DNA from 3 places in the Musicola paradisiaca NCPPB 2511 genome. Region 1 is predicted to be linked to each of the others. Evidence: predicted binding sites of a transcription regulator. Region 1 holds the regulator's gene; each other region holds the start of a gene.
The links. The regulator sigma-54, encoded in region 1, starts transcription at its own class of promoters, with help from an activator protein. The targets are predictions, from matches to a motif close to GTTGGCACANNTTTCGCTNT.
Positions count from the first base shown of each region.

Region 1 (9,696 bases):
CCGGAATGTGGTCATATTGCCGATCGATATCCAACGCCACGCGCGGCAGATACGTTTTACTGTCCAGGCCGATCTCCGCCACCCGACCAATGACCACGCCGCCGATTTTCACCGGCGAGCGTATTTTCAGGCCGCCGATGTTATCGAAAGTCGCATACAAACGGTATGTCTGCTGATTTCCCAGTGATTTCAGGTCCGCCACTTTCAGCGCCAGAAAGAGAATGGCAACCAGCGCAATCAACATAAAGGCGCCAACCCAAATTTCATGTTTCTTTGTTTGCATCGACTCATTTCCCAAACATCAGTGCTGTCAGCACAAAATCCAATCCCAGTACCGCCAGTGAAGAATGCACCACGGTACGAGTCGTCGCACGACTGATGCCTTCTGACGTCGGGATGGCGTCATAACCATTGAACAGGGCGATCCAGGTAACGGTCATCGCGAAAAACAGGCTCTTTAGCACACAGTTCATTACATCGTGCCGCCACTCCACAGCCCCTTGCATCGCCGACCAGAAAAACCCGCTGTCGATACCTTTCCAGTCTACGCCGACCAGCGCGCCGCCCCAGATGCCGACCGCAACGAAAATGAGAGTCAGCAAAGGCATACTGATAAAACCGGCCCAGAAACGGGGAGCGACTACGCGACGAAGCGGATCCACCGCCATCATCTCCATACTGGAAAGCTGCTCGGTGGCCTTCATCAGGCCGATTTCCGCAGTCAGAGCGGAACCGGCGCGACCGGCAAACAATAACGCCGTCACAACCGGCCCCAGTTCGCGTAATAACGACAGCGCCACCATCATGCCCAAGCTGGCCTCCGCGCTGTAAGTCGTCAGCACGATATAGCCTTGCAACCCCAGCACCATACCGATAAAACAGCCGGAAACGATGATAATCAGCAGCGACTGCACGCCGACGCTATAAAGCTGCCGCGCCAGCAACGGCCACTGTTTAGCTGGCTCCGGCTTGCCGACCAGCGCATTAAACAACATCAGCCCGGCCCGGCCAAAAGAGGCGCAGGTGCTGATGCCGGAGCGTCCCAACGACGCCAATGCCTGCAATAGCATGACCAGTTAACTCCCCGTACCCAAAAGTCCGCTCAGATAATCACCCGCCGGATGTCGGAACGGCACCGGACCATCCGCCGTCCCATCCAGAAACTGACGCACGCGCGGATCATCATTTTGCTGCAATTCCTGCGGCGATCCTTCCGCCACAACGCGCTGCCCGGCGATGATATAGGCATAATCCGCGATGCTCAGCACTTCCGGCACATCATGAGACACCACGATGCAAGTAACGCCTAACGCATGATTCAGTTCGTCGATCAGCTTTACCAACACCCCCATCGTAATGGGATCCTGACCGACAAAGGGTTCGTCGAACATGATGAGCTGAGGATCCAGCGCTATCGCACGCGCCAGCGCGGCGCGGCGGGCCATCCCGCCCGACAGTTCCGCAGGCATCAGTTGCGCTGCGCCACGCAACCCAACCGCCTCCAGCTTCATCATCACCGTACTGCGCAACAATACGTCCGGCAATTGGGTATGCTCACGCAGCGGCCAGGCGACATTGTCAAAAACATTGAGATCGGTAAATAACGCGCCCGACTGGAACAGCATGCTCATCTTTTTGCGGGCGGCGTACAGCCCGGAACGGGAAAGCGCTGGAATATTTTCTCCGTCGAACCAGATTTCTCCGCTATCTGGTTGCAATTGCCCGCCAATCAGCCGCAACAGCGTGGTTTTGCCTATTCCCGACGGCCCCATGATCGCGGTGATTTTACGCTTGGGTACATTCAACGATATATCGCTGAATATCGGCCGCTCGCCGCGCCGAAAATTGAGCCCGCGAATCTCAACCAGATTTTCATGGTTCATGGTTCATTTCCTTACCGGCCGCGCCTGGCAGCCGTCATTTCTTGTCTATTCTCGGCATGTTGCCTACATAACTGCGTTGATTCCGGTATATCGGGCGTCATCACTGTTACAGAATCAGACCATTTGGTTGTAGCCAAAGTTGCCATTGGTTTTACTTTTTCGCCCTGCGCAGTCAGAATTAGCGCTAGCGAGGAAAAACGGCTTTTTTGTTTATTATTCGTCCAGAAATACTGGTTTGTTCGCCAATAAGCCGGTGATTATACCTGAATAAAGGACGCTGCATGCTTTTTGCGACAGTACTGTTGGTTGTTGGTTTGATTCTGCTGGTTTATGGTGCCGACCGGGTCGTCTATGGCGCCGCCGTTCTGGCCCGCTCTTTCGGCATCCCGCCCATGATTATCGGTATGACTATCGTTGGAATGGGAACGTCCTTGCCCGAACTGATGGTTTCCGTCACCGCCGCGCTTAATAATCAAATCGATATGGCTGTCGGCAATGTTCTGGGCTCCAATATCGCCAATATTCTGTTGATTCTCGGCAGCGCCGCGCTGATACGCCCGCTGACATTCCAATCCGCCCTGCTGCGGCGTGAACTCCCCCCGATGCTTTTTGTCACCGCCTTGTGCGGATGGCTGCTGCATGACGGTTTTTTGAGCCGCATGGATGGCCTCATCCTGCTGATTGCCGCCGGAGGTTGCATCCTGCTGATGCTGAACATGGCGACCCGCGCAGCAAAGCAGGGCGAAGACAGCCTGACACGGGAGCAGATGGCGGAACTGCCGCAGGACAACAACTATACGGTTGCGCTGCTGTGGCTGATTCTCGGGCTGATCATCATGCCGATGTCCGCCCGAATCGTGATCGATAACGCTACCGTCATCGCCAATTACTTTAATATCAGTGAACTTACCATCGGTCTGACCGTATTGGCGGTCGGCACCAGCCTGCCGGAACTGGCCACTGCGATTGTCGGCACATTGAAAAAGGAAGACGATATCGCATTGGGCAATCTGATCGGTTCCAATATATTCAATATCGTCATCGTGCTGGGCGTCCCGGCACTGCTCTCGCCAGGCGCACTGAACCCGCTCGCTTTTCAGCGCGATTACTGGGTCATGCTCGGCGTCAGTGCGCTTCTGACGGCACTCTGTCTCCGCCAGAAACGGTGCATCGGTCAGGGCGCGGGCACATTGTTAGTGTGTGCATTCATTGCGTACCTTTCGGTGCTGTTCTTGTTTCCATAGCCAGAACACCGGCAATGCAGGATATTTTTGATGTCACATTTCAAGTTACAACCCGGCTTTGATTTCCAGACGGCAGGCCGTCAGGTTCTGTCCATCGAGCGCGATAGTCTGGCGCAGCTGGATCAGTATATCGACGGTAACTTCGCCCTGGCCTGCGAAAAAATGTTCCACTGTCGCGGCAAGGTCGTGGTCATGGGGATGGGCAAATCAGGCCATATCGGCTGCAAAATGGCGGCGACGTTCGCCAGTACCGGTACGCCATCGTTTTTCGTCCACCCTGGGGAAGCCAGCCACGGCGATCTGGGCATGATTGCCGCGCAGGACGTCGTCATCGCCATATCCAACTCGGGTGAATCGCACGAGATTCTGGCGCTGATCCCTGTGCTTAAACGTCTGCAGGTTTGTCTGATTTGCATGACCGGCAACCCAGACAGCACGATGGCGAAAACTGCGGATATCCACCTTTGCGTTCACGTCGCTCAGGAAGCCTGCCCATTGGGGCTGGCGCCGACATCCAGCACCACCGCCGCGCTGGTAATGGGCGATGCGCTGGCGGTGGCGTTATTGCAGGCACGCGGCTTTACCGCCGAAGATTTCGCATTATCCCATCCCGGCGGCGCGCTTGGCCGCAAATTGCTGTTACGGGTGGAAGACATCATGCACTCCGGCGAAGAAATTCCTTGCGTGGACAGCCATGCTTCCCTGCGCGACGCACTGTTGGAAATCACGCGCAAAAATCTGGGCATGACGGCGATTTGCAACGCAGACCGGAAAATCGAAGGGATTTTTACCGACGGCGACCTGCGCCGGGTATTCGATATGAATATCAATCTGAACAACGCCCGCATCACCGACGTGATGACGCGCGGCGGTATCCGGGTGACGCCGCATACACTGGCGGTCGATGCGCTGAATCTGATGCAGTCCCGCCACATTACCTCGTTGATGGTGGCGGACGACGATCGTCTGCTTGGCATCATCCATATGCATGATATGTTGCGCGCTGGCGTGGTGTGACTCCCCAGATCTGTACGACTTGAGCCAAGGAATGAGTGAATGAGTGAAATTCGGCCGCAAACCGACACCTGCTACGGCCCTGTGGAGACGCAGGTCATGAACCGCGCGCGCGATGTACGTCTGCTGATTTGCGATGTAGATGGCGTACTGTCCGATGGACTTATCTACATGGGTAATCAGGGCGAAGAACTGAAAGCGTTCAATGTCCGCGACGGCTATGGCATCCGTTGCCTGCTAACTTCGGGTATCGACGTCGCGATTATCACCGGCCGTTCGTCTCAGTTGCTGATCGATCGCTGCCAAACGCTGGGTATCACCCATCTTTATCAAGGACAATCCGATAAGCTTTTGGCCTTCCGCGAACTGTTGGATAAACTGTCGATCCAGGCCAGCCAGGTCGCCTATATCGGCGATGACCTGATCGACTGGCCGGTCATGGCCGAAGTGGGTCTAAGCGTAGCGGTTGCCGACGCTCACCCGCTGTTGCAGCCACGGGCTGATTATGTCACGCGCATCGCCGGTGGCCGCGGCGCGGTAAGAGAAATGTGCGACCTTATCCTACAGGCGCAGGATAAGCTTGATTTCGCCAAAGGGCTGTCGATATGAGTAATGTAAAACGCTGGCTGACGCTGTTGCTGGCATTGATCGCACTGGTGCTGATCGGGTTAAATCTGACCGACAGACAGGCCAGCACCGGCCCGGCGGAAGTACCCAGCAATGACCCTGCTTATACCATGCAGAAAAACATTACCGTGGTATATGACCCAACCGGAAAACTGAGCTACAAGCTGGTGGCGGAGAGTGCGGAACATTACAACGCCGACCAAAGCAGCCGCTTTACCTTGCCGGTGGCGACCATGTTCAACGAACTCGGGGTGGCGACCTGGTCGGTGCGTTCCGATCGCGCCACGCTGACAAAAGACCGGATGCTCTATCTTTACGGTCATGTGGAGGTCAACAGCCTCACCACTGATTCACAACTGGAACGTATCAAGACAGACAACGCCCAGGTCAACCTGATCACACAGGATGTCTCGTCGGATGATGAAGTCACCCTGTACGGCACTAACTTTACCTCTAACGGGCTGAAAATGCGTGGTAATCTGCGCAGCAAAACCGCTGAATTGATCGACAAGGTAAAATCTTATTATGAAATCCAACCTAAACAATAATGTGTTGCACAGCATCCTGGTCGCCAGCGCCCTGTTCGCCGTCAGCCTTCCGGCATTGGCGCTGACCGGCGATACCGATCAGCCCATCCATATCGATTCCGATCAGCAGGCGCTGGATATGCAGAGCAACGTGGTCACATTCACCGGCAACGTGATCGTGACCCAGGGTTCCATCAAGGTTCAGGCCGACAAAGTCGTGGTCACACGTCCGAACGGCCAGCAGGGCCATGAAATCATTGAAGGTTACGGCAACCCGGCGACCTTTTATCAGATGCAGGACAACGGTAAACCGGTAAAAGGACACGCGCAGAAAATGCGCTATGAACTGGACAAGCAGCTCGTCATTCTTACCGGCAACGCTTATCTGGAACAGCTTGACAGTAATGTCAAAGGCGATCGCATTACCTACCTGGTTCAACAACAACAGATGGAAGCCTTCAGCGACAAGGGTAAACGGGTAACTACCGTTCTGGTGCCGTCGCAATTGCAGGACAAGGGTACCCAGGCCAATCCGAATGGCGTTAAGCCTGCCGCAAGTCAGAGCAAACCCGGCGCCAGTCAGACCAAACCCGCCAAACAACAGTGAGTGACGCAAGTAACCCATGGCAACATTAATTGCAGAGAATCTGGCCAAAGCGTACAAGGGCCGCAAAGTGGTGGAAAACGTCAGCCTGAATGTGAATTCAGGCGAGATCGTCGGACTGCTGGGCCCTAACGGCGCGGGCAAAACCACTACGTTTTACATGGTCGTGGGGATCGTGCCGCGTGACGAAGGCCGCATCGTCATCGACGATGAAGACATCAGTCTGCTGCCGCTGCACGACCGCGCTCGCCGCGGCATCGGCTATCTGCCGCAGGAAGCGTCGATTTTCCGGCGATTAAGCGTCTACGACAACCTGATGGCCGTTCTGCAAATCCGCAAGGATCTGACCCGGGAGCAACAGCAGGATCGCGCCAACGAGCTTATGGACGAGTTTCATATTACTCACCTGCGCGATAATCTGGGACAATCACTGTCCGGCGGTGAACGGCGCCGAGTAGAAATCGCCCGAGCGCTGGCGGCCAACCCGAAATTCATTTTGCTGGACGAACCCTTTGCCGGCGTAGATCCCATTTCGGTCATCGATATCAAAAAAATCATCGAGCATCTGCGCGACAGCGGGCTAGGCGTGCTGATTACCGACCATAATGTTCGCGAGACGCTGGATGTCTGTGAACGTGCCTATATCGTCAGCCAGGGCCAGCTTATTGCCCATGGCTCACCAATAGATATACTGGCGAATGAACAAGTGAAACGGGTCTATCTGGGTGAAGGCTTCCGACTCTGATAAAACATTGTTTTTATTTATAATTAATAAAGGAAGTTAGCGCGAGTTATGAAGCAAGGTTTGCAACTCAGGCTTAGTCAGCAACTGGCTATGACACCGCAATTACAGCAGGCGATCCGTCTACTGCAATTGTCCACACTTGAACTCCAGCAGGAAATCCAACAGGCGCTGGAAAGCAACCCATTGCTGGAACAGGCTGACAACCATGAAGAAGTAGAAACGCAGGAAAGTAGCGACCACGAAACGCTGGACACCCGCGAAGCGCTGGAGCAGAAGGAAATGCCGGACGAGCTGCCGCTCGACGCCGCCTGGGATGAAATCTATACCGCAGGCACACCGTCCGGCACCAGTACCGATTATCGCGACGAAGAGCTGCCGGTCTATCAGGGCGAAACCACTCAGACGTTGCAGGATTATCTGATGTGGCAGGTGGAACTGACGCCGTTCTCCGATACCGATGCCGCCATTGCAACCTCAATCGTCGATGCAGTCGACAATACCGGCTATCTGACGGTTTCGCTGGAGGATATCCGCGACAGCATCGGCGACGACAGCCTCACGCTGGAAGAGGTGGAGGCCGTACTGAAACGAGTGCAGCGCTTCGATCCCGTCGGCGTCGGCGCCCGCGACCTGCGCGAATGCCTGCTGGTACAGTTATCCCAGTTTGATGAAAAAACCACGCCGCGGCTGGCCGAAGCCAGAATGATCGTCAGCGAATATCTGGATCTGCTGGCCAACCATGATTTCCGGATGCTGATCCGTTCCAGTCGAATGAAGGAAGAAACGCTGAAAGAAGCGTTGGCGCTGATCCAATCGCTCGACCCGCGCCCCGGCCAGTCCATCAATACCGGCGAATCGGAATACGTGATCCCGGATGTCCTGGTTCGCAAGATCCAAGGTCATTGGGCGGTGGAGCTGAATACCGACAGCGTGCCCAGACTACAGATCAACCAGCAGTACGCCGCACTCGGCAACAACGCCCGTAACGACAGTGACGGTCAGTTCATCCGCAGCCATTTGCAGGAAGCCCGCTGGCTGATCAAAAGCTTGGAAAGCCGCAACGACACGTTGCTGAAAGTCACCCGCTGCATCGTAGAACAGCAGCAGGCGTTTTTTGAACATGGCGAGGAATTCATGAAACCCATGGTACTGGCGGATATCGCTCAGGCCGTGGATATGCACGAGTCCACCATCTCCCGCGTGACAACCCAAAAATTTCTACATAGCCCGCGGGGCATTTTCGAATTGAAGTATTTTTTCTCCAGCCACGTCAACACCGACAGCGGCGGCGAAGCGTCATCCACCGCCATCCGTGCGCTGGTCAAGAAACTGATTGCAGCGGAAAACCCTGCAAAACCTCTGAGCGACAGCAAGCTGACCACCCTACTCTCCGAACAGGGCATTATCGTGGCGCGGCGCACTGTAGCAAAATATCGCGAGTCTTTATCCATCCCGCCGTCGAATCAACGTAAACAGCTGGTTTGACCCATACTGAGAAGGAAGACGATATGCAGCTGAACATTACCGGACACCATGTCGAAATTACTGACTCCATGCGCGAGTTCGTCACATCGAAATTCGCCAAACTTGAGCAATACTTTGATCGAATTAATCAGGTGTATGTGGTGTTGAAAGTGGAGAAAATCCAGCATATTGCCGACGCCACCATCCATGTGAACGGCGGCGAGCTGCATGCCACCTCAGAAGCGGAGGATATGTATGCCTCCATCGATCTGTTGATCGATAAGCTGGCAAGGCAGTTGAACAAGCATAAGGATAAACTGAAACAACACTGATTCTGCCACCTTCAGGCGTAGGGACGGCCGGGCCTGCCGCACGGCGGGCCGATAACCGGAGGCAAAAGTGTCATTAAGTGAAAGCAATATGAACAACGAGCCCGTTATTCAACTCAGCGCCGTACTCCGCAAAGAGTGTACCCGTAGCGCCGTTCACTGCCAGAGCAAAAAGCGCGCCCTGGAAATCATCAGTGAACTGGCTGCCAGGCAGCTCAATCTGCCGCCGCAAATGATCTTTGAATCCATCCTGACGCGGGAACGCATGGGCAGTACCGGTATTGGTAACGGTATCGCCATTCCACATGGAAAACTGGAAGACGAAAACACACTGGGGGCAGTAGGCGTCTTCATTCAGCTGGAACATCCAGTGGCGTTTGACGCCATCGACAATCAGCCCGTCGATCTGCTTTTTGCCTTGCTGGTTCCTGCTGAACAATGTAAAACCCATTTACATACCTTGTCCCTCGTTGCCAAGCGGCTGGCGGACAAATCTGTATGCCGTCGGCTACGCGCTGTGCAGAACGATGATGAGCTGTACCACATCATGACCGACCAGGATCTCGCCGATCACACCTGATGTGTTCGGATTCGGGTAGCAATTATCTCGGACGTCCCTGCGACCGGCGGACGCCCACTCGGAACCGGCAGAGCCGGATAACAAATACATGTGCTAACTGTGGCGGTGGACATTCACCATCCCGCTGCCCGGGGGAGTCGTCAGATGGTGCTGATGATTGTCAGTGGTCGTTCAGGTTCGGGAAAATCCGTGGCTCTACGTGCGCTGGAAGACATGGGATTCTACTGTGTGGACAACTTGCCGGTGGTGCTGCTGCCGGAGCTGGCGTGTACGCTGGCGGAGCGCAACATTTCCGCAGCGGTCAGTATCGATGTCCGCAATATGCCGGAAACGCCAGAAGTTCTGGAACAGGCGCTGACCAGATTGCCCCAGAGCTTTTCCCCGCAGTTGTTGTTCCTCGACGCCGATCGCAACACATTAATCCGCCGTTACAGCGACACGCGCCGGCTCCACCCGCTTTCCAGCAAAAACCTGTCGCTGGAAAGCGCCATTGATGAAGAAAATGATCTGCTGGAGCCGCTGCGTTCACGCGCCGATCTGATTATCGACACCTCGGAAATGTCAGTGCATGAGCTGGCGGAAATGCTACGGACGCGGCTGTTGGGCAAGCGCGAACGTGAACTGACCATGGTGTTCGAGTCCTTTGGCTACAAGCACGGCATTCCCATTGATGCGGACT
Region 1 is NZ_CM001857.1:4,206,425-4,216,120, forward strand. It holds gene mlaD (outer membrane lipid asymmetry maintenance protein MlaD) at 1-283, opposite strand, end outside; gene mlaE (lipid asymmetry maintenance ABC transporter permease subunit MlaE) at 288-1,070, opposite strand; gene mlaF (phospholipid ABC transporter ATP-binding protein MlaF) at 1,077-1,883, opposite strand; gene DPA2511_RS18760 (calcium/sodium antiporter) at 2,165-3,127, shown strand; gene kdsD (arabinose-5-phosphate isomerase KdsD) at 3,158-4,144, shown strand; gene kdsC (3-deoxy-manno-octulosonate-8-phosphatase KdsC) at 4,184-4,750, shown strand; gene lptC (LPS export ABC transporter periplasmic protein LptC) at 4,747-5,316, shown strand; gene lptA (lipopolysaccharide ABC transporter substrate-binding protein LptA) at 5,294-5,902, shown strand; gene lptB (LPS export ABC transporter ATP-binding protein) at 5,919-6,644, shown strand; gene rpoN (RNA polymerase factor sigma-54) at 6,693-8,129, shown strand; gene hpf (ribosome hibernation promoting factor) at 8,153-8,440, shown strand; gene ptsN (PTS IIA-like nitrogen regulatory protein PtsN) at 8,529-9,017, shown strand; gene rapZ (RNase adapter RapZ) at 9,162-9,696, shown strand, end outside.

Region 2 (9,696 bases), 900 kb from region 1:
CGCCATTTTTCATCTTCTTCATCATCCGTTGCATATCGTCGAACTGCTTCAGCAGACGATTGACATCCTGCACCTGCATACCAGCCCCCTGAGCGATACGACGCTTACGGGAACCTTTAATAATCTCCGGCTTAGCGCGCTCCTGCAATGTCATGGAGCTAATAATAGCTTCCATCCGTACCAGAACTTTGTCATCCATCTGAGATTTGACGTTGTCGGGAACTTGTCCCATTCCCGGCAGCTTACTCATCATGCTCGCCATTCCACCCATATTGCGCATCTGTCGAAGCTGCTCAAGAAAATCGGTCAAATCGAAACCATCACCCTTCTTCAGTTTCTTTGCCAGCTTCTCGGCCTGGGAACGATCAACTTTGCTCTCCAGTTCCTCAATCAGGGAGAGCACATCCCCCATGCCAAGAATACGGGAAGCAATACGATCAGGATGAAAAGGCTCTAGCGCATCGGTTTTCTCACCAACGCCAAGGAATTTAATCGGTTTTCCAGTGATATGCCGGATAGACAATGCTGCCCCGCCCCGGGCATCGCCGTCGATTTTAGTCAGAATGACCCCGGTCAAAGGTAACGCTTCATTAAAGGCTTTGGCAGTATTGGCCGCATCCTGGCCGGTCATGGCGTCCACGACAAACAAGGTTTCAACCGGGTTAATCGCCGCATGAACCTGGCGGATCTCATCCATCATGGCGTCATCGACATGCAGACGCCCTGCGGTATCCACCAGAAGGACGTCATAAAACTTCAATTTGGCATGCTGCAGAGCCTGGCCGACGATATTCACCGGTTTTTCGCTAACATCCGAAGGGAAAAAATCTACGCCAACGGATTCGGCCAGTGTCTCCAATTGACGAATCGCCGCTGGGCGATAGACGTCCGCAGAGACGACCAACACTTTCTTCTTCTGTTTCTCGCGCAGAAACTTACCCAACTTCGCCACACTAGTGGTTTTACCGGCCCCTTGCAGACCGGCCATCAACACCACCGCCGGCGGCTGCGCCGCCAAATTCAGCGCTTGATTTTCTTCCCCCATAGCGGCAACCAGTTCATTCTGGACGATACGCACGAACTCTTGCCCTGGAGTCAGGCTTTTATTGACGTCATGACCTACGGCGCGCTCTTTCACCCGGTTGATGAATTCCCGTACCACCGGCAATGCCACATCCGCTTCCAGCAATGCCATACGGACCTCGCGCAGCGTGTCCTTAATATTGTCATCCGTCAGCCGCCCCCGGCCGCTGATGTTGCGCAGCGTGCGCGATAATCGATCGGTTAAATTCTCAAACATATCTCATGCTCAATGTGAAAGAGGCCGCCATCGCGACATAAATAAATGGGGTGGAGTATAACACGAAAGCCACACTGTCTCTGCTGTGTGTGGATACCGGTTGGTGCCCGTAACGACTAAGGCTATACTGACCCTCCATTTTACTCAGTTAACATTAAAAACCGCCATGTCTGTGTTCGCGATTGTCGCCTTGGTGGCTTATTTCGTCAGTCTGGGACTCATCATTCCCAGTATTGTACGGAAAAACGGAGCCTACCGCCGTCTGGCTGTGGTATCGGCCATACTCGCTCTAATCAGCCATGCCGTTGCGTTGTATCAACGTATCTTTGATGTGTATACCGGGCAGAATCTCAGCTTGTTGAATATCGGGTCGTTGATTAGCCTCATCATCTGCGCCGTAATGACCATCGTCGCCTCCCGCAACCGCGGCTGGTTTCTATTGCCCATTGTGTATACCTTTGCCTTTATCAATCTGGCATTCGCTAGTTTTATTCCCGGCGAATTCATTACACACCTGGAAGCCACGCCCGGCCTTATGATCCACATTGGTCTGGCGCTGTTTGCCTATGCGACATTGCTGATCGCAGCATTGTATGCATTACAGCTCGCGCTGCTCGATTATATGTTAAAAACCAAGCGTCTGAATTTTGCAGCGGACATGCCACCGTTATTGGGTATTGAGAGAAAGATGTTTCATATCACTCAAGTCGGCGTCATCTTGCTGACGCTGACGCTCTGTACCGGCATGGTTTATATGAACGATCTGATCACGAATAAAGAGAATTTGCACAAAGCGCTGTTTTCTCTATTGGCGTGGTTTGTCTACATCCTGCTGCTATGGGGACACTATCATGAAGGATGGCGCGGACGCCGCGTCGTATGGTTCAATCTGATTGGTGCATTGATGCTGACATTGGCCTATTTCGGCAGCAGGGTTATTCAAAATTTTCTCGCCGCCTGATATGAGTTTCCGATAATAAAAAAGAGAGCCTTAGCTCTAATGCCAGTCACTTAAGGTGACTGGCATTGTTTTTAAAAGGGTATTTGGGCTTTTTTTGCCTCACTTCTCTTTCATACTCCCGCTCCCGTCTCGGCGGCAGTTTCAGCATCGCGGCATTGCTGTAGAAGTGCTTCAGGTGTCCCGGCACTGCCCCCGGTGAGGACCATGGCAGCCCGATTAACAGCCGCATTATTTCTGCCACCGAACCACTGAAGCTCAGCTGATACGGCAGATAATCTCCTTTCAGGCTGAACGCCATTTTCACCATCTGATACCGCACCAGGTTGTATGTCAGTAGTCTCCCCCACAGCTCCTGTCTCACCATCTCCGGTAATTTACTTCTCAGCGTCCAACGGTTGCCGCACAGGAACTGCTTCGCCTCACGATACCCCAGTTCGATTTCCCACCGGTGTTTGTAGCGTTCTGCTATGTCTGCCGCCGGGTAACGCATCGCGTCCGTCATCGAGGTGACAACCTGACGTTCCACACCGTTAACCTTCCTGCTGATTAACCGGACAGTGAGCTCATCCGGCAGACCTTCCCACTGTTTTCTTGCCTGTGGCGAGGTTTTCAGCGTTATCAGTTCATCCTGCCTGCCCAGTCTGCGTATCACCTCATACTGCGTGCCCTTTTTCAGCGGCAACAACCAGTGGCGGTTCTCACCTGCCCTGTGCCAGTCATGTAGCAGGCCTGTTGACCAGAAGCCCCTGTCGAACAACGTCACGCTATTATCCGGTGCCTGCTTTGCCAGTCCTGCCGCCAGCCGCATCTCATTAACGTCATACCGGCCCATCACGCTGGCGCGCAGCAGGTGACTGCTCAGTTCCATCAGACACACCATGCGGACCTGCGGGAAGCCTTTTTCACCGTACTGATTTTCCGCTTTCGCGAAGGCAGCGGCATTTTCCGGTGTGTCGGGCGTTCGCCAGACCACGCCATCAACGGCGTTCAGCGTCAGCCCGTTCCAGAGCGGATGCCGGGCTCCCTCATGCCAGTGCTGTTGTGTCAGTTCGAACAGCACTCTAATGGCATCCTCACCCAGCGTTTTGCGGCGGGCAATGACGGAGCTGGGTGCGGTAAAAGGTCTGCCAGTCCGGTCAGCGATGTCCATCAGATTGACGATATGGGACACAGGCTTGTTGTTGAAAATAGCCATACCTATAACCAGCCAGACCATGGATTCGAGGGGAAGCTTACGCTTACGTAGCGTCACGGTATCCGTGAGGGTAAAGGCCTGCTGAATAAGGTCGGGGGAAAGGAGGTCGGCAAGACTCTGAACTTCATCGGGAGCGGTAAGATTGATAATGCCGAGGGCCTGTGAAAGTTCCATTAAAAAGGGTCCATGTGAAGACATGAACCCTTTTTACATCAGCCACCGGATCGGTCAACCGATCCTTAAACGATCGGCATTAACCCAACGGGTGTTTTTTTATTGTCATTATGCGCCGTTGCCGGCGCCATCCAGAAGAGGATTACTGGTTGTAAGCATTTTCGCCATGGCTGTTGACGTCCAGACCTTCGCGTTCCTGTTCTTCAGGTACACGCAGACCAACGGCGATATCAGCAATTTTGAAAGAGATGAAAGCTGCAACGCCGGACCACACAATGGCGACGATAACACTGAACAGCTGAACCCAGAATTGATGCGCCATCGTTACGCCATCGGCATAACCTATGCCGCCCAAAGAAGCGGAGGTAAAAATACCGGTCAGCAAGCAGCCGACGATACCGCATACACCGTGAACACCGAACACGTCGCAAGGATCGTCAACACGCAGCCATCTTTTCAGCACGGTGACACCCCATAGGCCGGCAAAACCACCCGCGAAACCGATAATCATGGCACCGCCAATCCCAACAGTACCCGCAGCCGGAGTAATGGCAACCAGCCCGGCAATACAACCGGAGCAAGCCCCCAGCAGAGAGGGTTTGCCACGAGCAACCCACTCGCCGATAACCCATGCCAGAATCGCAGCAGCAGTCGCAACTACCGTGGTCAAAAACGCCAGACCGGCAATATTGTTGGCCGCAGCGGCGGAACCGGCATTAAAGCCAAACCAACCGATGTACAGAATCGCAGTTCCCAAGAACACCATCGGCAAGTTATGCGGCTTGAACGCTTCTTTACCGAAACCGACACGTTTGCCCAGCAACAACGCACCAACCAAACCAGCAACAGCGGCGTTGATATGTACAACGGTACCACCCGCAAAGTCCAGAGCGCCATCAGCAGCCAGATAACCACCGCCCCAAACCATATGGGTCATCGGCAGATAGGACAGCGTGAACCACAATGTGGAGAAAATCAGTACCGCAGAGAAGCGGATGCGCTCACCCAAGGCACCAATAACCAGGCCAACGGTAATGCAGGCGAAAGAAGCCTGATAGGCAACATGGATAAACTGGTAGAAAGTACCGCTTAGGGAATTGATCGTGATGCCGTTCAGCATGAAGTTAGTCAGGCCGCCGAAGAACGGGCTGCCGGTACTGAAAGCCACGCTGTAACCGTAAATCACCCACAGAATACAGACCAACGCAAACGCTACAAAAATCTGAGTCAACATGGACAAAACGTTTTTGCCACGAATCAGACCACCGTAAAACAGCGCCAAGCCGGGAATTGTCATGAAAAGCACCAGAGCGGTACAAATCATCATAAACGCATTATCCGCTTTATCAACGACAGGTGCTGGCGTATCGGCCAACACCCATGCTGGCAGCATGGCAGCAGCACCAAGACCTAACGACAAAGAAAGTTTCTTCATTTTTTCACTCATCCCTATTTAAAGGCTAAATCAGGCAGTTTCTTATAATGCAGCTTCGTCGGTTTCACCGGTACGAATACGGATGACACGCTGCAATTCAGCAACGAAAATCTTGCCGTCGCCAATTTTTCCGGTATAAGCAGCTTTGCTAATCACATCGATAACTTCGTCCAGTTGATCGTCGGCAATAGCAATGTCGATCTTCACCTTGGGCAGAAAGTTAACGCTATACTCCGCGCCACGATACAATTCAGCATGACCTTTCTGGCGTCCAAACCCTTTCACCTCAGTGACGGTGAGCCCCTGGATGCCCACAGAAGATAACGCTTCACGCACATCTTCCAGCTTGAACGGTTTAATTACGACAGTAACCAGTTTCATTCTCATCCCCCTAACCATGTAAGTTCAGGCCTGCGCCCGTCACTCTCAAATATGTCGACGCGATCACTAAAGCAAATCATGTGCCATAAATGATTTATCTGGTCAAAACGAGAAAAAAGCGACGGTCTCAAGGGTGAGAAGATATAGACCGTATAAAGTATGGACAATGACGGGAAAAACAGGAGCGCGAAGCGCACAAAAAAAGTGCATCGCGCCTGCTTTCAGTGCACCACGATGAATGCAAGGGCACCAGGCTGCCAAGTTATGGTGCGAAGTGTTACGTTATGCCCGATTTCATGGTGCTTCAGGGCACCATGCCTGCTGTACGACAGAGATCTGCGCTCACTAACTGTTGTCCGGCCTGCTGCAGCTGATACATCTGGTAATAGCGGCCTTGCTGAGCCAGCAGTTGTTCATGTGAGCCGTGCTCTACCGTTCGGCCATGATGCAGCACCAGAATGCTGTCGGCCTCGACGATAGTGGAAAGACGATGCGCGATCACCACCAACGTAGTATGGTCACGCACCAGGCGCAGAGCACGTTGGATAGCCTGTTCAGTACCGGAATCAATATTCGCAGTCGCCTCATCCAGAATCAGAATCCTCGGCGTTTGCACCAAAACCCGGGCCAACGCCAACAATTGCTTCTGGCCAACCGACAGATTATTGCCTTGTTCGCCAATACGACTGTGAATTCCCTCAGGCATCGCTCTCACCAAATCGGCCAACTGCACCGCTTCCAATGCGTGCCAGACACCGTCTTCACTGATATCGCGCCCCAATGTCACATTGGCATACATCGAATCGGCCAGAACGACGGGATCCTGTTGAACCATCGCCACATCCTGACGCAGAACCTGATGGGAAAGCGAAGACAACGGCCGACCGTCAAGCTGGATATCACCACAGTCCGGCACGTAATACCCCATCAGCAAATTTGCCAACGTACTCTTGCCGCTGCCGGTATGGCCGACCAATGCAATGAAACCGCGATCAGGCACCTGCAAGCAAATATGACTCAGCACAGGTTTACCGGCGCGGTAGGAGAACGTGACATCGTTAATACCGATGCGCCCGCTAGCCAGCGCCCTGGCGTCTTCGCCGTACTGCTGACGCTCACCATCCATCAGCTCAAAGATCCGCTCGCCGGCGACTACCGCCTGTTGCAGGATCGACTGTTGCGTCGTCAGTTCGATAAGCGGCTCATTCAAACGGCCAAGGTAGTTGATAAACGCATACAACACGCCCACACCGACGGTACCGACAGGGCTAAAACCGAACAACATCAATAGCCCACAAAGTACCATGGCGGAAAACAAGCTAAGCAACGGACGGAGCAGAAAACCATCCAGACGCAGCGTCTGCATTCGCGCCTCGTAGTGCGACCAACTGGCCTGACTCAACACACGGCCGAACTTCCCCTGTTGGCGGAACTGCTGAATCACGCTCATGCCATTAATGGCCTCATTAAAACCATCATTAATATCAGCGAGATAACTGCGGACCTGGCGCACAATCGGCGTACTGTAGCGCTGATAGATCACCATCACGACCAGTACCGCAGGGAAAATTGCCATACATACCAGTGCCATACGCCAATCGAGGCTGAACATGGCTATCAGCATGGCGCCAATCAGCGCGGTGCTTCGCAACACACTGCCGACCACCATTACGTACAGGTCTCTGACAACTTCGGTATCGTTAGTGACTCGGGAAATCAACTGCCCTACGGGTTGCGTATCAAATACTCCCAACGGCTGCCGCAACGCCGCATCCATCACATCGGTACGCAATTGCTGCACAACACCAACCGCCACCCGATTAAACATCAGCGCCTGTACATAGTGCAGCAGCGCAGCCAGCGCCTGAAGCGCCACGTACCCTACCGCCAACCCGAGCGCCAGTTGAACAGGAAACTCGCCCCGAGCGATCACATGGTCGATAAAATAACTGACCAGCGCAGGCCCAGAGACCTCGGCCGCCGCCGCGAGCCACAGCAACAACACGCCCCCGCCAAGCGATTTACGCCACGGTATACCGTATGCCAACAACCGTTTCAGCGTGGGCCATAATGAACGGGAAGACGTCATGCTGTTTGTACCTCTTCTTCTACAGGCACATCATCCAGTGCAGCTTCCAGTTGCTGGTAACGATACATATCCCGATACCAGCCAGTCGATTGGGAAAGCTGTTGATGTGAACCACGCTGTGCCACATGGCCTTGCTGTAAAACCAGAATCTCATCGGCATCAGCCAACGCGGACAGACGGTGAGCGCTGATAATCAGCGTCCGTTTGTGCCCCCATTGGCGCAGATTACTCAATATCTGATGCTCGGTTCGCCCATCGACCGCCGATAACGCATCATCCAAAACCAGCACTTCCGCCTCCAGCAGCAACGCTCGGGCAATCGCTATACGTTGTTTTTGCCCGCCGGAAAGCATCACGCCGCGCTCCCCCACTTCCGTCTGATACCCCTGAGGCAAACGCAGAATGTCGTCATGCACATTGGCCAGGCGAGCCGCTTCCTCAATCTGCAACGACGTCGCCCCTGGACGACCCAGAGCGATGTTGTTCGCCACCGTATCTGAAAAAAGAAATGGCATTTGCCCTACGACGGCAAACCGGCTGCGCAGTACATCCAAACGGATGTCGGGCAACGGCAAGCGGTGGTATTCAATCTTCCCTTCCGCTACGTCAAAATGACGCAACAGCAGCGCCAGCAGGGTACTTTTCCCCGAGCCGGTGGGCCCACATAACCCCAAGGTTTTACCTGGTTCCAATGTAAAGCTGACGTCATTGAGCACCGACGGCAAGCTTTGCGGGTAATGAAATGAACGGATATCAGCCGTCAGCAGGCCGGCTGTTTCCGGTAGATCCCACACGCCATCCATCACGACCAACTCTTCGGACAACAGATGACGAATACGGCTATACGCAGCACTACCACGTTCAACGATGTTGAACATCCACGCCAACGCCAACATCGGCCAGATCATCAATCCCAGATACATCACAAAACTGGTTAATGCCCCCAAGGTCAGAGAACCGTGAATAACCATCCAACTGCCTCCGCCCACGGCCAGCAAATTGGACATAGCCACCGCAATGTAAATTGTCGGATCGAAACGGGCATCAACCTGCGCCACTCGCATGTTTTTGGCCCCGGCATCCGCCGCCACCTCGGCAAAACGGCGAGACTGATAGTCCTCCAGACCAAACGCCTTAATCATGCGGATACTGGTCAAACTCTCCTGCGCCTGATCATTCAGCGATGAGAACGCCGCCTGAGATAGCTTGAAACGCTGATGTAACTGCGAGCCGTAATGCTTGATCACCAACGCCATCAGCGGCATGGGGATCAGCGCCAGCAGCGTCAGTTGCCAACTGAGTTGGGTACACATCACCACCAACACCGCACAGCCCATCACCAACGAATCCACCAGCGTTAGCACCCCCTCACCGGCAGCAAACACAACGCGATCGACATCATTGGTGGCGCGGGCGATAAGGTCGCCAGTGCGATGACGCAGATAAAAAGCGGGGTGTTGTCGGCTAAGTTGTTGATAGAAGCCTTGCCGCAGCTCGACCGCAAGTTGATAGGCCGCGCCGAAAAGCCAGATACGCCAAAAATAACGCAGCAAATAAATCAGCGCCGCGATCGCCAGCATCACGCCTATCCAGCGCAATATCGTCGATGCCGACATATTGTCGCGGGTTACGCCATCCACGATAACGCCGACCAATTTCGGCGGCAGCAATTGCAGGATAGCGATCACCATCAACAGGATTACCGCCCCCAGATAACGCTTCCATTCGCGGCGAAAATACCATCCCAATTGAACAAAAAGTCTCACGCAATAGTCGTCCGATAGCTGAAGATCAAGGTTGTGGCGCAACAAGCGGCACATTATACATGAAGTACACAGCGGATAATTTTATACCTGCAGCGGTAACGCCGTCGTATGCTTGATGCGTTCCATGGCAAAGCTGGAGGTGACGTCCACCAACCCCGGAATGCCATTCACCAGCCGTTTGTAAAAATTGTCGTAACTCTTCATATCGGCGACCTGCACCTGCATCAGGTAATCGTATTCGCCAGCCATACGGTAAAATGTCAGCACTTCCGGCATCTCCGAAACGAAGCCGGAAAACTCACGATACCAGGTGCTGTTATGGTGCTGAGTTTTCAGCAACACGAACGCCGTTAATCCCAAACCCACTTTGTCACTATCCAGCAATGCCACGCGCG
Region 2 is NZ_CM001857.1:3,310,187-3,319,882, forward strand. It holds gene ffh (signal recognition particle protein) at 1-1,300, opposite strand, end outside; gene DPA2511_RS14715 (cytochrome C assembly family protein) at 1,467-2,261, shown strand; gene DPA2511_RS14720 (IS4 family transposase) at 2,308-3,630, opposite strand; gene amtB (ammonium transporter AmtB) at 3,773-5,065, opposite strand; gene glnK (P-II family nitrogen regulator) at 5,108-5,446, opposite strand; gene DPA2511_RS14735 (SmdB family multidrug efflux ABC transporter permease/ATP-binding protein) at 5,751-7,535, opposite strand; gene DPA2511_RS14740 (SmdA family multidrug ABC transporter permease/ATP-binding protein) at 7,532-9,301, opposite strand; gene DPA2511_RS14745 (Lrp/AsnC family transcriptional regulator) at 9,383-9,696, opposite strand, start outside.
Region 2: a site for sigma-54 is predicted at 5,515-5,534, ahead of glnK (P-II family nitrogen regulator). Genes of this name have one in related genera too.

Region 3 (9,696 bases), 1.4 Mb from region 1:
GTTTTTGACCGCATAGGGCACGGCGGCCAGCGGCGGCAGTTGTTGCCCCGTCCGTTGCTGTTCGTCGATGGCGGCGGCTTCCGCCAGCATCCGTTCATGGGTCAGACGGGTGTAGGCGTTAAGCAGCGGATTCAAGCGTTCGATCTGCGCCAGCGTATGCTGCGCGATGTCGACGGCGGACAGGTGCCCCTGCGCCACCTCGTTTTGCAGGGTGCGGATGGAGAGCTGAGTCAGGTTCATGGCCGGTACACTCCCGCCACTTCCTGCCGCGTTTCCAGCGGGTAGGCCATCAACGGTTGCGCCATCGTGGCGATACGGCTGAACTGCAACTGCAATTCCTGGCGGCGGACGTCATCCAGATCCAACCCCAGCAGGGTTTCCATTTGTTGCAGATAGGCGGCGAGCGCCGCGTTGTCGAGGGCCTGCGTATTCATGGCATAACTCCTTAACTCAAAAAATATGTTGGGGTTTACACGTCGTTCCTGGGTTCGCAAACAGTCAGAATCCGGCGGCGCTGCCGTTGCTGCGCGGATCCGCCGCGCCTTCCAGCATGCCGTTGGGGTGGCGCACGATGGCCCCGGCGTGGCCGACGGTTTCACTGAAACCGGAGAGCAGTTCCACATCGTGCCCCAGCCCGCGTAGCGCCTGCACCGTGGCCGGCTGGAAGCGATCTTCCAGTTTGAGCGTATCGGTGGCCTGGCCCCAGGTTCGCCCCAGCAGCCAGCGCGGTGCGGTGATCGCCTGTTGTAGCGGCATGCGCTGGATGACGTGGCGGGTAAACAGCGCCGCCTGCGTCTGGGGCTGGCCGTCGCCGCCCATCGAGCCGTAGACCAGCGTGCGTCCGTCGGATAGCCGCGCCGCCGCCGGGTTTAAGGTGTGGAACGGTTGTTTCCCCGGCGCCAGCGCCAGCAGGTGGTGCGGATCCAGGCTGAAAGAGGCGCCGCGGTTCTGCCACAGCACGCCGGTGCCCGGCAGGATCACGCCGCTGCCGAATTCGTGGTAGATGCTCTGGATGAAGGACACCGCCAACCCGTTGCGGTCGCAGGTGCCGAGCCACACGGTATCGCCGGGGCCTTTGCCTTCTCCCCAGGACGACGCACAGCGGGTATCGACGTTACCGGCCAGTTCATCAAGGTGCTGACTGCTCAGCAGATCCTGCATGTTCTGGTCGATCAAGCGCGGATCGGTGATGTAGCGATCGCGCAGCCGAAACGCCAGCTTGGTGGCTTCCACAAGGCGGTGGATGGTCTGGCTGTCGCTCAGATCTTCCATGCCCAGCCGATCGGTGATGCCGAGGATCGCCAGCGAGACCAGCCCCTGGGTCGGCGGCGCCAGATTGAACACCTCGCCCCGGCTGTGCGCGAGTGTGAGCGGTACGGTACGGCGGGCGCGGTGCGCCGCCAGATCATCGAGCGTGAGCGGCATGTCCAGCGCGGCCATCTGCCGGGCCATCCGCTCCGCCAGCGTGCCGCGGTAGAAACTGTCGAGCCCGTCGTCTGCCAGTTGCCGCAGCGTAGCGGCCAGGTCGGACTGGATAAAGCGGCTGCCGGTGCGGGGTATCTGCCCCTGCGGCATAAACACCCGGCTGAATTCGGCAAAATCGCACAGCTCGTCATGGCGGCTGGTGAGCGAATCTTCCTGCGACTGAGTGACCGGGATGCCGTCGGCGGCATAGCCGATGGCATCTTCCAATAACGTCGAGAGCGGCAGCGGGCGGTTTCCGCCCAGTTCGGCGGCGCAGGCCAGCGCCTCCTGCCAGCCACTGACAGTACCGGCGACGGTCAACGCCGCCTGCGCGCCGCGATGCGGAATGCGGGCGTGTCCGGCGTAGCGCTGGCGCGTAGCCAGCGAACCGGCGGCGCCGCTGGCGTCAATGGCGATGGGCTCGCCTTCCGGCGGCACGATCAACCAGAAGCCGTCGCCGCCGAGGCTGTTCATGTGCGGGTAAACGACGGCGATGGTCGCCGCCGCAGCCACCATCGCCTCAATGGCGTTACCCCCGGCGCGCAGAATGCGCTGGGCGCTGGCGCTGGCGAGGTGATGCGGGGTCACGGCCATGCCCGAGGGGGCGATGTTGCTCTGCATCATGTGAATGATTCTCCGTGTGGTCGGGATACCGGTAGGGTGTTCGGCTCGAAATGGTCGATGTTAAGCAAAAGCCGTTCCATCTTTTCCGCTTGCCGTCGGCCTGCCGGTATATGGTAAGGTGCTGCGGTGTTGATAGTATGAAACAAAAGTTGCAGAGGCAGGCATGAAACAGATCGATGAACGGCTACGCAGCCAGTACAGCGCGCTTTCTCCCCAGGAACAGCGGGTGGCGGAGTTTATCTTCGATCATCTGGATGACTTGATTAGCTACAACAGCGCCGAGCTGGCGCGGTTGAGCGGGGTATCCAAGGCCACGGTCAGCCGCCTGTTCCGCCGTCTGGGATACCCCAGTTACCGGGAAATGCGCGATGAGCTGCGCACCCTGCGCCAAAGCGGAATGCCGTTGACGGACAACCGTGATGCGGTGCAGGGCAACACGCTGTTGGCGCGTCATTACAAGCAGGAAATGGCCAACCTGACCCAGTGGGTCAACCAGATCGATCCGCAACAGTTCGGCGCGCTGATCGCCGCGCTGCAACAGGCGCGGCGCGTGTGTATTCTCGGGCTGCGCAACAGTTATCCGGTGGCGTTGCATCTGCGCCAGCAGTTGCTGCAGATTCGGCCGCAGGTGGCGCTGCTGGCCCAGCCGGGGCAGACGCTGTCGGAAGAGTTGGCGGATCTGGATGCGCAGGATGTGGTGGTGGCGGTGGCGTTTCGCCGTCGTCCGCGGCTGATGCATCCACTGTTGCAGCAATTGCAGCAACGTCAGGTACCGGTATTGCTGCTGTGCGAGCCGCAGGCGCACCTATTGCCGCCGCTGGCGAACTGGACGCTGAGCGCGCCGTTGGACAGCGTTTCCGCCTTTGACAGCTATGCCGCCGCCATGAGTCTGGTCAATTTGATCAGCAATGCATTGCTGCACCAGATGCTGGCGGAGGGGCGGCTGCGCATTCACCAGATCGCCGATCTGTATCAGCAACTGGAAGAGTTGGAACAGCGGTAATGGGGCACCGGACTGGTGCCTTTGCACTATCTTGGTTCAATTCATTCTCGTGGCTGTGCCCTCCCGATGTGCGTTTTCGCGGTGGCTTTTTGACTTTTTCGTCGTGAATTCTGCGTGCTACAACGGCGGGTTTTGCGTGTTAATTCCCCTCTCTCTTGCTTCCTTTACGTTTTTATAGCTGGCACATATCTTGCTTTTATTTCTGGAACATTGGTTTCAGTAATTGCATGTAAGAATCTTTAGTTTCAATCTATCGTAACCGGGGGCAACGCAATGAATTTCAAAAAAGGTCTTTTGGCAATGGCGGGTGCGGCACTGTTGATCATGCAGGCGGGAAGCGCCATGGCGGATCAATTGCAGGATATTCAGCAGCGCGGCGTGCTGCGTGTCGCGGTGCCGCAGGATTTTCCGCCGTTTGGTTCGGTGGGAACCGATCTACAACCGCAAGGGTATGACATCGACGTGGCGCGTTATCTGGCGGGCGAGATGAAACTAAAGTTGCAGCTGGTGCCAGTGACCAGCGCCAACCGCGTGCCTTACCTGCAAACCGACAAGGTGGATCTGGTGATCTCCAGCCTGGGTAAAAATGCCGAGCGCGAGAAAGTGATTGATTTCAGCCGCGCCTATGCGCCGTTCTTCCTTGGTGTCTTCGGGCCGAAAGAGGGAGATGTGTCGTCGCCGGATGCGTTGCAGGGTAAAACCGTCGGTGTGACCCGCGGCGCGGTGGAAGACATGGTGTTGACCGACATCGCGCCGAAGACGGCCGACGTCAAGCGCTATGAAGACAACAACACCACGCTGTCCGCCTATCTGTCCGGCCAGGTGCAGTATATCGCCACCGGCAACCTGGTGGTGGCGGCCATCGCGGAAAAGAACCCGACCAAAGCGCCAGTGGCGAAGTTCATGCTCAAGGATTCCCCCTGCTTTATCGGCCTGAAGAAGGATGAACCGGCGCTGAAGGCCAAAGTGAATGCGCTGATTGAGAAAGCCATCAAGGACAACACGCTGAACGGCCTGTCCGAAAAATGGCTGAAGGCGCCGCTGCCGGCCAATCTGGGATCGTAAGGACAAGCTATGACATACCAGCTTCATTTCGCGGCATTGTGGCCGTACTGGCCGGAATTACTCGCCGGGCTATGGGTCACGATTGAGCTGACCGTCATGGCGACCCTCGGCGGCGTGGCCATCGGCGTGTTGGGCGCCGCGCTACGCAGCGGCAGGCCGACGCTGATAAGCCGCCTGTGGGGCTGGTATGTCGAGCTGATCCGCAATACGCCGTTTGTGGTGCAGCTATTTTTCATCGTATTCGGCCTGCCGGGGCTGGGGCTGAAGCTCAATGCCGGTCAGGCTGCGCTGCTGGCGATGTTGGTCAACCTGGGAGCTTACAGCACGGAGATTATCCGCGCCGGTATCCAGGTGACGCCGAAAGGCCAGTGGGAGGCGGCGCGGGTGCTGGGGCTGACCAAAACCCAGACCTTTCTGCGGGTGATCCTGCCGCCGGCGTTGCAACGGATTTATCCGGCATTGGTCAGCCAGTGCATCATCGTGATGCTCGGTTCTTCCGTGGTGTCACAGGTGTCGTTTGAAGAACTGACCTTCGCCGCCAACCTGATTCAGTCCCGAACCTTCCTCAGTTTTGAGGTGTATCTGGTGACTACGCTGTTTTATCTGGCGCTGTCGATGCTGATGCGCCAGCTGCTGCTGCTGGCCGGGCGACGTTTGCTGGGAGTACCGCGCCAATGATGACGTTTACCGACTGGGATATCGTGCGCAACCTGCTGCTGGCGGGGCGCTGGACGCTGCTGTTGTCGCTGGCAGCCTTTTTTGGCGGCGGTCTGGTCACGCTGCCCTTGTTGCTGCTGCGTCTGACCAAACGCCCGTGGCCGCTGCGCCTGACCCGGCTGTACGCCGATGTGTTTCAGGGCACGCCGCTGCTGATGCAGCTGTTTTTGGCGTTCTTCGGCCTGGGGTTGTTCGGCATCGACGTCAGCCCCTGGACGGCGGCGGCGCTGGCGCTGACGCTGTTCACCAGTGCGTTTCTGGTGGATATCTGGCACGGCAGCGTGCTGGCGCTGCCGAAAGGGCAGTGGGAAGCCTGTCGTTGCCTCGGGCTGACCTTCACCCAGACGCTGACCCGGGTGGTTGCCCCGCAGGCGATGCGTATCGCCATCGCGCCGACGGTGGGGTTTTCAGTGCAAGTGATCAAGGGCACCGCACTGGCTTCGATCATCGGCTTCGTCGAGCTGACCAAGGCCGGCACCATGCTCAACAACGTGACCTTCCAGCCGTTCAAGGTGTTCGGGCTGGTGGCGCTGGGCTATTTCCTGCTGTGTTACCCGCTCTCTTACTACAGCCGTTATCTGGAGAAGAAATTCAATGCCGCTCATCACCATTAATCAGGTCCATAAGTATTACGGCCAAAACCACGTACTGAAAGGCGTGGATCTGGATATCGATGTGGGCGAGGTGGTGTCTATCATCGGCCGCAGCGGTTCCGGCAAAAGTACGCTGCTGCGCTGCATCAACGGGCTGGAAGGCTATCAGGACGGCAGTATCAAACTGGGCGGGATGACTATTACCGACCGCGAGTCGCAAGCGCGCGAAATCAGCCGATCCGTCGGCATGATCTTTCAGAATTTCAACCTGTTTCCCCATATGACGGCGCTGGAGAACGTGATGCTGGCGCCACGGTTGGTGTTGGGCAAAAGCGATGCCGAGTGCCGGGCGCTGGGGGCGCAGATGCTGAACAAGGTCGGGCTGGGGGAGCGGATGGAGTATTACCCGTCCAGCCTGTCCGGCGGCCAGCAACAGCGGGTGGCGATCGCCCGTGCGTTGGCGATGAACCCGAAGGTGCTGCTGTGCGATGAGATCACTTCGGCGTTGGATCCGGAACTGGTGGGCGAGGTGCTCAAAGTGCTGGAACAACTGGCAGCGGAGGGGATGACGCTGATTCTGGTCACGCACGAAATGAATTTCGCCCGCGAGGTGGGCGACCGGGTGGTGTTTATGCATCAGGGGACGGTGTGGGAACAGGGGCCGGGCGATGCACTGTTCGCCAGCCCGCACACACCGGAACTGAAGCAGTTTATCGCCTCGGTAAGACTGTGAGGATGAGGACGTCTGACCCGGCGCGCCGGTAAGCGCAGCGATCGCGTGTTGTCGCCGGACGGTAGGCACAACTTGCCGGTTATATCGGGATCGGCATTGGGCTATCCCTGTTCTCATTGAACATTCCCCAACGTCGTTGGGAATCTATTTCAGGAGTGAATTTCATGCATAACGAACTGCTGGCGCAAATCAATCCGCCGCACCGCCTGTTGATGGGGCCGGGCCCGATCAACGCCGATCCGCGCGTACTGCGCGCCATGTCCAGCCAATTGATCGGCCAGTACGATCCGGCGATGACCGGCTACATGAATCAGGTGATGGCGCTGTATCGCCAGTTGTTCCGTACCGACAACCGTTGGACCCTGCTGGTGGACGGCACGTCGCGCGCCGGGATCGAGGCGATTCTGGTATCGGCGATCCGCCCTGGCGATCGGGTGTTGGTGCCGGTGTTCGGCCGCTTCGGCCATCTGTTGTGCGAGATTGCCCGCCGTTGCCGCGCCGATGTGCACACCATCGAAGCGCCGTGGGGCGAGGTGTTCACGCCGGATCAGATCGAAGACGCCATTAAGCGGGTGAAGCCGCGCCTGCTGCTCACCGTGCAGGGCGATACCTCGACCACCATGCTGCAACCGCTGGCGGAGCTGGGGGATATCTGTCGTCGTCATGACGTCCTTTTTTACACCGACGCCACCGCGTCGTTCGGCGGCAACCCGCTGGAAACCGACGCCTGGGGGCTGGATGCGGTGTCCGCCGGGTTGCAGAAATGCCTGGGCGGGCCGTCCGGCAGTTCGCCGGTCACGCTCAGCCCGCGCATGGAGGCGGTGATTCGCCAGCGTAAATGCGTGGAGCAGGGCATCCGTACCGCCGACCATCAGGACGGCGACGACGAAATGATTTATTCCAACTATTTCGACCTCGGCATGGTGATGGATTATTGGGGGCCGGAGCGCCTCAATCACCATACCGAGGCCACCAGCATGCTGTTCGCTGCCCGGGAATGCGCCCGCGTTATTCTGGAAGAGGGGCTGGATGCCAGTATTGCCCGTCACCGGCTGCACGGCGATGCGTTGCTGGCCGGCATCGAAGGCATGGGGCTGCAAGCTTACGGCGATGTTGCCAACAAGATGAACAACGTATTGGGGGTGGTGATCCCGCAAGGCGTCCACGGCGAACAGGTGCGCAAGCTGCTGCTGGAGGATTTCGCCATCGAGATCGGCACCTCGTTCGGGCCGTTGCAGGGCAAGATCTGGCGTATCGGCACCATGGGGTATAACGCCCGAAAGGATTGCGTGATGCAGACGCTGAGCGTGCTGGAAGCGGTGCTGAATCATCTGGGGTTCGCGACGGTTCAAGGCGCGGCGATGCAGGCGGCGTGGGATGTTTACCGCAACCGCAAGGAGCCGGCATGAGCGACGTGCTGACGGCGGCTGAAGCGCAGTGCGCCGCACGTCGCGTAATGCAGCGTTGCGATGAGCTGGCGGCCATCAGCGAGACTGTCGGTCAACTGACGCGGGTCTACCTGTCGCCGGAGCATCTGCGCGCCAATCGGCGAGTCGGCGAATGGATGCAGGAAGCCGGCATGCGCGTCTGGCAGGATAGCGTCGGCAATATCTGCGGGCGTTATGATGGGCACACGCCCGACGCGCCGGCGCTGCTGCTGGGTTCTCATCTGGATACGGTGCGCAACGCCGGGCGCTATGACGGCATGCTCGGCGTGTTGAGCGCGATTGAAACCGTCGCCAGTTTGCATCGCCAAGGGATCCGGCTGCCGCTGGCGGTGGAAATTGTCGGTTTTGGCGACGAAGAAGGCACTCGTTTCGGCATTACCCTGCTGGGAAGCCGGGGGCTGACCGGTACCTGGCCGTCCGACTGGTTATCGCGCACGGATGCGGACGGTGTCACCGTCGCCAGCGCGTTGCACACCGCCGGGCTGAACGTCGATGCCATTGGCGACGCCGAACGGGCGGCGCGGGAGATTGCGGCGTATCTGGAATTGCATATCGAGCAGGGGCCTTGTCTGGAGCAGGCGGCGCTGGCGCTGGGGGTGGTGACAGCCATCAACGGCGCCCGGCGGTTGAACTGTACGTTTACCGGCCTGGCGGGGCACGCGGGGACGGTACCGATGTCGCAGCGGCAGGACGCGCTGGCTGCCGCCGCCGCCTGGATGACGCGGGCGGAGCAGCTCACTTTGGCGAGCGACCCGCATCTGGTGGCGACGTTCGGTACCCTGCAATGTTTGCCGGGGGCGGCGAATGTGATCCCGGGGGAAGTGCGGCTGACGCTGGATATTCGCGGGCCGGCCGACGCGCCGCTGGATGCCTTGCTGCAACAGTTGCTGGATCTGGCTCAGACCATAGCGACCACGCGCGGTTGTGCGTTTAACGCCGAAGAGTATTACCGCATCGCGGCGACGCCGTGCGACAACGCACTGCAACAGCGGCTTTCCGACGCGGTGACGGCGGTGCAGGGCCGCAATTTGCGACTGCCGAGCGGCGCGGGCCATGATGCTATCGCCATCGCTGAACGCTGGCCGGTGGGAATGCTGTTTGTCCGTTGCAAGGGCGGCGTCAGCCACCATCCGGATGAATCGGTATTGACCGACGATGTGGCGCTGGCGTTGCAGGCGCTGTGGCTGACGGTGTTGGGATATCGCTGAGGTATACAGTGGGCCGCGGGTGATGGGCATGTGCTGCCATCGTATGTCGGTATGTCGAGGGTTTTATCTTTAAGTGGAAACCGTTGGCGTGGCGTAGGCCACATCATTCACTCATGGTGGATGAAGAAGAGAGTGTGAACCTCCTGGAATTGACCACCGTGCCATGGTTTGGCATTAGCGTGCGTTTTTTTCTAACAATACATTTCCGGGTGGTCGGTGATATTGGGAGCGATAATCGCTCCCGCTTTATTTCTTCTGTTGCCATCAGTGACTGTCATAAATTGAATTTTTTATCAGCCATATTCTATTTTGGTGAAGGTGCGTCGTCATCACAATATCATCATAATAGGGAATGACATGTAATACGTAATACCCTAAATACCGCCAATTACTGGCAAAGAAAATACCCGAATGAACACGGTCGTCATGGCTGAATTATTGTCTGTGTGGGTTGGCATTAATATTCATTCGGTAACAGATGGCGCATCATAAAAAGTGAACGTCGGCCTGACGACCAGACCATGTTCGTGGCTACCGGATAAAACCAGAAAGTAAGCTGGCATAATCAGGTTTCTTAGCTAAACACGTCGTATTGATCAGCGACAGTACGCTAGCAAAAGGGGAACATCGCAGGAAATCGACCACATGTTCATTGTCCACCTCATTAAACAACGCACCATGACGAAACTGGACATATTCCAGAGCCGCATGGAAATACAATGTGGCAAGATTTGGCGTCAGATGGGTATTGATTCCCTCATCACCGATCTCTTTATTGAGCTGTTTCAGCGCCTCCATCATACCGGCCTGCCCTCTCTGAATAAGCGCGTTATCACTTTCG
Region 3 is NZ_CM001857.1:1,017,728-1,027,423, forward strand. It holds gene DPA2511_RS04625 (AtzE family amidohydrolase) at 1-240, opposite strand, end outside; gene hpxX (oxalurate catabolism protein HpxX) at 237-434, opposite strand; gene DPA2511_RS04635 (gamma-glutamyltransferase family protein) at 499-2,088, opposite strand; gene DPA2511_RS04640 (MurR/RpiR family transcriptional regulator) at 2,252-3,091, shown strand; gene DPA2511_RS04645 (transporter substrate-binding domain-containing protein) at 3,365-4,156, shown strand; gene DPA2511_RS04650 (amino acid ABC transporter permease) at 4,166-4,834, shown strand; gene DPA2511_RS04655 (amino acid ABC transporter permease) at 4,834-5,487, shown strand; gene DPA2511_RS04660 (amino acid ABC transporter ATP-binding protein) at 5,468-6,199, shown strand; gene DPA2511_RS04665 (pyridoxal-phosphate-dependent aminotransferase family protein) at 6,364-7,608, shown strand; gene hpxK (allantoate amidohydrolase) at 7,605-8,855, shown strand; gene DPA2511_RS04675 (glutathione S-transferase N-terminal domain-containing protein) at 9,387-9,696, opposite strand, start outside.
Region 3: a site for sigma-54 is predicted at 2,150-2,169, ahead of DPA2511_RS04635 (gamma-glutamyltransferase family protein). Genes of this name have one in related genera too.